Linked DNA regions of Massilia litorea. The protein of the gene in region 2 interacts with the protein of the main gene of each other region in a pairwise test. Links are inferred from orthologs where the notes say so. Each region holds a gene or a part of one and is shown on either strand. Other genes may lie near its edges.

Region 1 (3,170 bases), 500 kb from region 2 along the record:
AGCCCAGTTCGGCGACTTCGTCAACGGTGCCCAGGTCGTGATCGACCAGTTCATCGCTTCGGGCGAAGTGAAGTGGGGCCGCGCCTCGGGTCTCGTCATGATGCTGCCGCACGGCTATGAAGGCCAGGGTCCGGAGCACTCGTCGGGCCGTATCGAGCGCTTCCTGCAGCTGTGCGCGGACAACAACATGCAAGTCGTCCAGCCGACCACCGCCGCGCAGATCTTCCACCTGCTGCGCCGCCAGATGGTGCGCCAGTTCCGCAAGCCGCTGGTCATCTTCACGCCGAAATCGCTGCTGCGTAACAAGGATGCCGGTTCGTCGCTGACCGAGCTGACCAAGGGCGGTTTCCAGACCGTGATCGGCGAGACCGACGAGAAGATCGAAGCGTCGAAGGTCAAGCGCGTGATCGTCTGCTCGGGCAAGGTCTATTACGACCTGGTCAACGCACGCAAGACGCGCGGCGTGAACGATGTCGCGATCATCCGCATGGAACAGATGTACCCGTTCCCGCACAAGTCGTTCGGCGCCGAACTGAAGAAGTTCAGCAACGCGACCGAAGTGGTGTGGGCACAGGACGAGCCGCAGAACCAGGGCCCGTGGTTCCAGATCCAGCACAACATTTTCGAAAACATGGACGAAGGTCAGCGCCTGGCATATGCCGGCCGTCCGGCCTCGGCGGCTCCGGCTGTCGGCTACTCGGACAAGCACGTGGCGCAGCAGAAGGAACTGCTGGACACGGCGTTCTCGAAGCTCAAGGGTTTCATCCTGACCAAATAAGTCCACACCGCAAACCGGTCGCCCCAAGGCGGCCGGTTTGTTTAACGTGTGTAACGTGTTTTCAAAATCACAGAATAATTTAACGGAGTTTTACATGGCACAAATCGAAGTCAAGGTCCCGCAACTGTCGGAATCGGTCGCTGAAGCGACCCTGCTGTCGTGGCACAAGAAGGTCGGCGAGCCTATCGGCCGCGACGAAAACATGATCGACATCGAAACCGACAAGGTGGTCCTTGAACTGCCGGCGCCAAGCGCTGGCGTGATCGTGCAACTGCTGAAGGCCGACGGCGCCACCGTCGTCGCCGGCGAAGTCATCGCCGTCATCGACACCGACGCCTCGGCGCAAGTCTCCCCGCTGGAAGTGAAAGCCGTACCGTCGGCCGCGCCGAACGCAGCGATCTCGACGCCAGCCGCTGCTCCTGCCGCCACCGGTGGCGCGATGTCCGGTGTCGCCATGCCGGCCGCTGCCAAGATCCTGGCCGACAACAACATGAACGCCGCCGGCATCGACGGCTCGGGCCGCGACGGCCGCGTGACCAAGGGCGACGCCCTGGCCGCAGTCGCCAACAAGCCTGCCGCCGCTCCAGCACCGGCACCAGCCGCCAAGCCGGCGCTTCAACAGGTCGCCGCACCGGTCGCGAACCTGGGCGACCGCGCCGAAGAGCGCGTGCCGATGAGCCGCCTGCGCGCCCGTATCGCCGAGCGCCTGCTGCAATCGCAGTCGACCAACGCCATCCTGACGACCTTCAACGAAGTCAACATGGCACCGGTGATGGACCTGCGCGCCAAGTACAAGGACAAGTTCGAGAAAGAGCACGGCGTCAAGCTGGGCTTCATGTCCTTCTTCGTCAAGGCCGCCGTTGCCGCACTGAAGAAGTACCCGATCCTGAACGCCTCGGTCGACGGTAACGACATCGTCTACCACGGCTACTTCGACATCGGTATCGCCGTCGGTTCGCCGCGCGGCCTGGTGGTGCCGATCCTGCGCAACGCCGACCAGATGTCGATCGCCGAGATCGAGAAGAAGATCGGCGAATTCGGCCAGAAAGCCAAGGAAGGCAAGCTGACCCTGGAAGACCTGTCGGGCGGTACCTTCTCGATCTCGAACGGCGGTACCTTCGGCTCGATGCTGTCGACCCCGATCATCAACCCGCCACAGTCGGCGATCCTGGGCGTGCACGCGACCAAGGACCGTGCCGTCGTCGAAAACGGCCAGATCGTCATCCGTCCGATGAACTACCTGGCGATGTCCTACGACCACCGCATCATCGACGGCCGCGAAGCCGTGCTGGGCCTGGTTGCGATGAAGGATGCGCTGGAAGATCCGGCGCGCCTGCTGCTGGACCTGTAATCTCTCTGTAACGGCCCGGACACGCAGGCCAGCGCTTGCGTGTCCGCCGAACCCTAGTGGAGGACTGCCATGATCTCCGATGAAATCCGGCGTCTGCACGAGCTGCACCAGGCCGGCGCATTGACGGCCGCCGAGTTTGAACAGGCCAAGGCGCGGGTACTGTCCGGCGCTGCCCCCGGCAGCGAAAAGGTCAGCCTGAACAAGGGCGACGGCACGCTCGCCGGCGACTTCAATGCGCTGCGGCGCTCGCGGGTGGACCGCTGGCTCGGTGGCGTCTGCGGCGGCCTGGCCCTTGCGACCAACATCGACGCCTGGGTCTGGCGCCTCCTGTTCGCGCTGTTCACCATCACCTTCGGGTTCGGGGCCGTGATTTATCTGCTGATGTGGATTTTTGTCCCAGAAGAATAAATAAGGAAGCTATTCATGAGTAACGAGAAACAATTCGACGTCGTCGTCATCGGCGGCGGCCCTGGCGGCTATATCGCTGCCATCCGCGCAGCCCAGCTCGGCTTCAAGACGGCCTGTATCGACGAGTGGAGCAACGCGGCAGGCAAGCCGGCTCCAGGCGGCACCTGCACCAACGTCGGCTGCATCCCGTCGAAAGCGCTGCTGCAATCGTCGGAACACTTCGAGCACGCCGGCCACGCCTTCGCCGAGCACGGCATCAATGTCGCCGGCCTGGAACTGAACCTGCCGCAAATGCTCAAGCGCAAGGACACCATCGTCAAGCAGAACAACGACGGCATCCTGTTCCTGTTCAAGAAGAACAAGGTCACCTTCTTCCACGGCCGCGGCGCCTTCGCCGGCAAGGCCGAAGGCGGCTACACCATCAACGTGACCGGTCCAACGACTGACACGCTGACGGCGAAGAACGTCGTCGTCGCCACCGGCTCGAACGCACGCCAGCTGCCGGGCGCGGAATTCGACGAGAAGCTGATCCTGTCGAACACCGGCGCCCTGGCCATCGATGCGGTTCCATCGAAGCTGGGCGTGATCGGCGCCGGCGTCATCGGCCTGGAAATGGGTTCGGTATGGCGCCGC
Region 2 (3,250 bases):
GCCTCGATCGCGCAGGCCAGGGTCAGGTTGGCGCCGAGTTTGACCGCATTCGCCTGTTCGGGCGCCGTGCCGAAACGCCAGGTCTTCTGCCCCATCAGGTCGAACAGCGGCTGCACGCGCGCGATCGCCTCGTCCGGACCGGCCGCCACGATATTGAGCTTGCCGGCGGCCGCCACGTCGACCCGGCCGAGCACAGGCGCCCCGATATAGCCGACGCCGCGCGCGGCATGCAGCGCTGCCATCTCGCGCGCGAAGGCCACCGACACCGTCGCCATGTTCACGTGAATGCTGCCCGGCGCCAGCGCGTCCAGGGCGCCGTCGTCCAGCAGCACGGCGCGGGTCGATGCGTCGTCCGCCAGCATCGTGAACAGCACGTCCACGGCCGCCGCCTCGGCCGGGCTGGCGGCTACCTGCGCACCCTGGGCGGCCAGTTCCTGCACAGGTCCAGCGCCGCGGTTCCATACGCGCAGCGGCTGCCCCGAGCGCAACAGGTTGGCTGCCATCCCGCGTCCCATTGCGCCGAGTCCGATAAATCCGATATTCATGCCTGCTCCTTGTCGAGTGTGCCGCCCTGTGGCTGATCCGGTCATTGAAACAGCAATCCGGAAAATGCGGCGCGAAAAAAAACCGGGACCTCGCGGTCCCGGCTTCGGTCTGGCTCACAGCCGTTCGGCAGCTCAGCGCTTGCGTGCCGGCGGCAGGTCGGTGCAGACGCCCTTGTAGACTTCGGCGGCCATGCCGATCGACTCGCCCAGCGTCGGGTGCGGGTGGATGGTCTTGCCGATGTCGACGCCGTCGGCGCCCATCTCGATCGCCAGCGCGATTTCGCCGATCATGTCGCCGGCATTCGTGCCGACGATGGTGCCGCCGATGATGCGACCGGTCTCGGTGTCGAACAGCAGCTTGGTGAAGCCTTCGTCGCGGCCGTTGGCGACCGCGCGGCCGCTCGCGTTCCACGGGAAGTGGCCCTTCTCGACCTTGATGCCCTTCTGCTTGGCTTCGTCTTCCGTGAGGCCGGCCCATGCCACTTCCGGATCGGTGTAGGCGACCGACGGAATGACTTTCGCATCGAAGTATGCCTTCTCGCCGTGCGCCGCTTCCGCCGCGACGTGCGCTTCGTGCACCGCCTTGTGCGCCAGCATCGGCTGGCCCACCAGGTCGCCAATGGCGAAGATATGCGGCACGTTGGTGCGCATCTGGCCGTCCACGCCGATGAAGCCGCGGTCGGTCACCGCCACGCCGGCCTTCTCGGCGGCGATTTTTTTACCGTTCGGGCTGCGGCCGACGGCCACCAGCACCAGGTCGTACAGCTGCGGTTCCGGCGCGGTGGCGCCGGCTTCCGCCGCTTCGAAGCTGACCTTGATGCCTTCAGGGAGGGCCTCCACGCCGACGGTCTTCGTCTTGAGCATGATGTTGTCGAAGCGGTGCGCGTTGTACTTCTGCCAGACTTTCACCGCCTCGCGGTCCGCGCCCTGCATCAGGCCATCCATCATCTCGACGACGTCGATGCGTGCACCGAGGGTCGAGTAGACGGTTGCCATTTCCAGGCCGATGATGCCGCCGCCGATGACCAGCATCTTCTTCGGTACCTGGCGCAGTTCCAGCGCGCCGGTCGAGTCGACGATGCGCGGGTCTTCCGGCACGAAAGGCAGTTTTACCACGCTCGATCCGGCGGCGATGATCGCTTTCGCGAACTTCACCACCTTCTTCGCGCCGTCGGCAGCGGTGACTTCGATGTGGTTCGGGCTCAGGAACTGGCCCACGCCCTGCACCACATTCACCTTGCGCGCCTTGGCCATGAAGGAGAGGCCGCCGGTCATCTTCTTGATGACGCCGTCCTTGTAGCCGCGCAGCTTGTCGATGTCGACGCTTGGTGCGGCAAAGCTCACGCCCAGGTCGGCCATGTGCGCGGTCTCGTCCATGATGTGCGCCACGTGCAGCAGTGCCTTGGACGGAATGCAGCCCACGTTCAGGCAGACGCCGCCCAAGGTCGCGTACTTCTCGACCAGCACCGTGTTCATGCCGAGGTCGGCGGAACGGAAAGCGGCCGAATAGCCGCCGGGACCGGCGCCCAGCACCATCATTTCGCATTCGATGTCGACCTGGCCGCTGTAGCTGGCGGCGCCCGGAACGGGCGCGCTCGCGGGAGCGGCGGCGTCAGCCTTGTGCGCTGGCGCATACGAATCGGTCGGTGCGGCAGCGGCGGTCGGCGCAGCTGCAGGCGCAGCGGCCGGAGCAGCAGGTGCAGCAGCCCCGGCCCCCTCTTCGAGCATCAGCAGCAGCGAACCTTCGTTCACCTTGTCGCCCACCTTGACCGACAGTTCCTTGACCACGCCGGCGTGGGTCGACGGGATTTCCATCGAGGCCTTGTCGGATTCCACGGTGACCAGCGACTGGTCGACCTTGATCGTGTCGCCGGGCTTGACCATCAGTTCGATGATTTCGACGTCCTTGAAATCGCCGATGTTCGGGACTTTTACTTCAACAGTGCTCATTCTCGGCGCTCCTTACAGAAGGGTCTTGCGCAGGTCGGCCAGCACTTCGGCCAGGTAGGCGGCGAAGCGCGCGGCGCCGGCGCCATCGATCACGCGGTGGTCGTAGGACAGCGACAGCGGCAGCATCAGGCGCGGCTGGAAAGTGGAACCATCCCAGACCGGCTTCATGGCCGACTTCGACAGGCCGAGGATCGCCAGTTCAGGCGCATTGATGATCGGCGTGAAGGCGGTGCCGCCAATGCCGCCGAGCGACGAAATGGTGAAGGTCGCGCCCTGCATGTTCGCAGGCGACAGCTTGCCGTCGCGTGCCTGTGCCGAAAGCTCGCCCATTTCGGTGGCGATCTGCGACACGGTCTTCTTGTCGGCATCCTTCACGACCGGAACCACCAGGCCGTTCGGGGTGTCGGCCGCGAAGCCGATGTTGTAGTACTGCTTGAGGATCAGGCTGGCGCCGTCTCCGCTCAGCGAGGCATTAAATTGCGGGAATTTCTTCAGCGCGGCGACCGAGGCCTTGATCACGAATGCCAGCATGGTCAGTTTCACCGCCGACTTCTGCTTCGCCAATGCCGCGTTCGAATCGACGCGGAACTGTTCCAGGTCCGTCACGTCCGCTTCGTCGAAGGTCGTCACGTGCGGGATCATGACCCAGTTGCGGTGCAGGTTCGGGCCGGAGATCTTCTTGATGCGCGACAGCGGCAGCAGTTCGGTCGGGCCGAACTTCGAGAAGTCGAGCGACGGCCATGGCAGCAGGTCGA

The links.
Region 1: the proteins of lpdA (region 2) and odhB interact in binary tests that used the Escherichia coli proteins (3 or more experiments, as listed by UniProt). The link is inferred for Massilia litorea from one-to-one orthologs.

What each region holds. Positions count from the first base shown.
Region 1 is NZ_CP062941.1:2,834,438-2,837,607, forward strand. What follows is about bases 149-3,000. They hold odhB (2-oxoglutarate dehydrogenase complex dihydrolipoyllysine-residue succinyltransferase), read left to right. Parts: upstream 149-872; coding sequence 873-2,129; downstream 2,130-3,000. Other genes in these bases: LPB04_RS12635 (2-oxoglutarate dehydrogenase E1 component), read left to right, coding at 149-778; LPB04_RS12645 (PspC domain-containing protein), read left to right, coding at 2,199-2,537; lpdA (dihydrolipoyl dehydrogenase), read left to right, coding at 2,553-3,000. Also shown: more of LPB04_RS12635, read left to right, coding at 1-148; more of lpdA, read left to right, coding at 3,001-3,170. UniProt on the Escherichia coli protein: E2 component of the 2-oxoglutarate dehydrogenase (OGDH) complex which catalyzes the second step in the conversion of 2-oxoglutarate to succinyl-CoA and CO(2).
Region 2 is NZ_CP062941.1:2,332,747-2,335,996, reverse strand. Bases 87-3,018 are described here. They hold lpdA (dihydrolipoyl dehydrogenase), read right to left. Parts: upstream 2,496-3,018; coding sequence 678-2,495; downstream 87-677. Other genes in these bases: aceF (dihydrolipoyllysine-residue acetyltransferase), read right to left, coding at 2,508-3,018; LPB04_RS10330 (NAD(P)-dependent oxidoreductase), read right to left, coding at 87-545. Also shown: more of LPB04_RS10330, read right to left, coding at 1-86; more of aceF, read right to left, coding at 3,019-3,250. UniProt on the Escherichia coli protein: Lipoamide dehydrogenase is a component of the glycine cleavage system as well as of the alpha-ketoacid dehydrogenase complexes.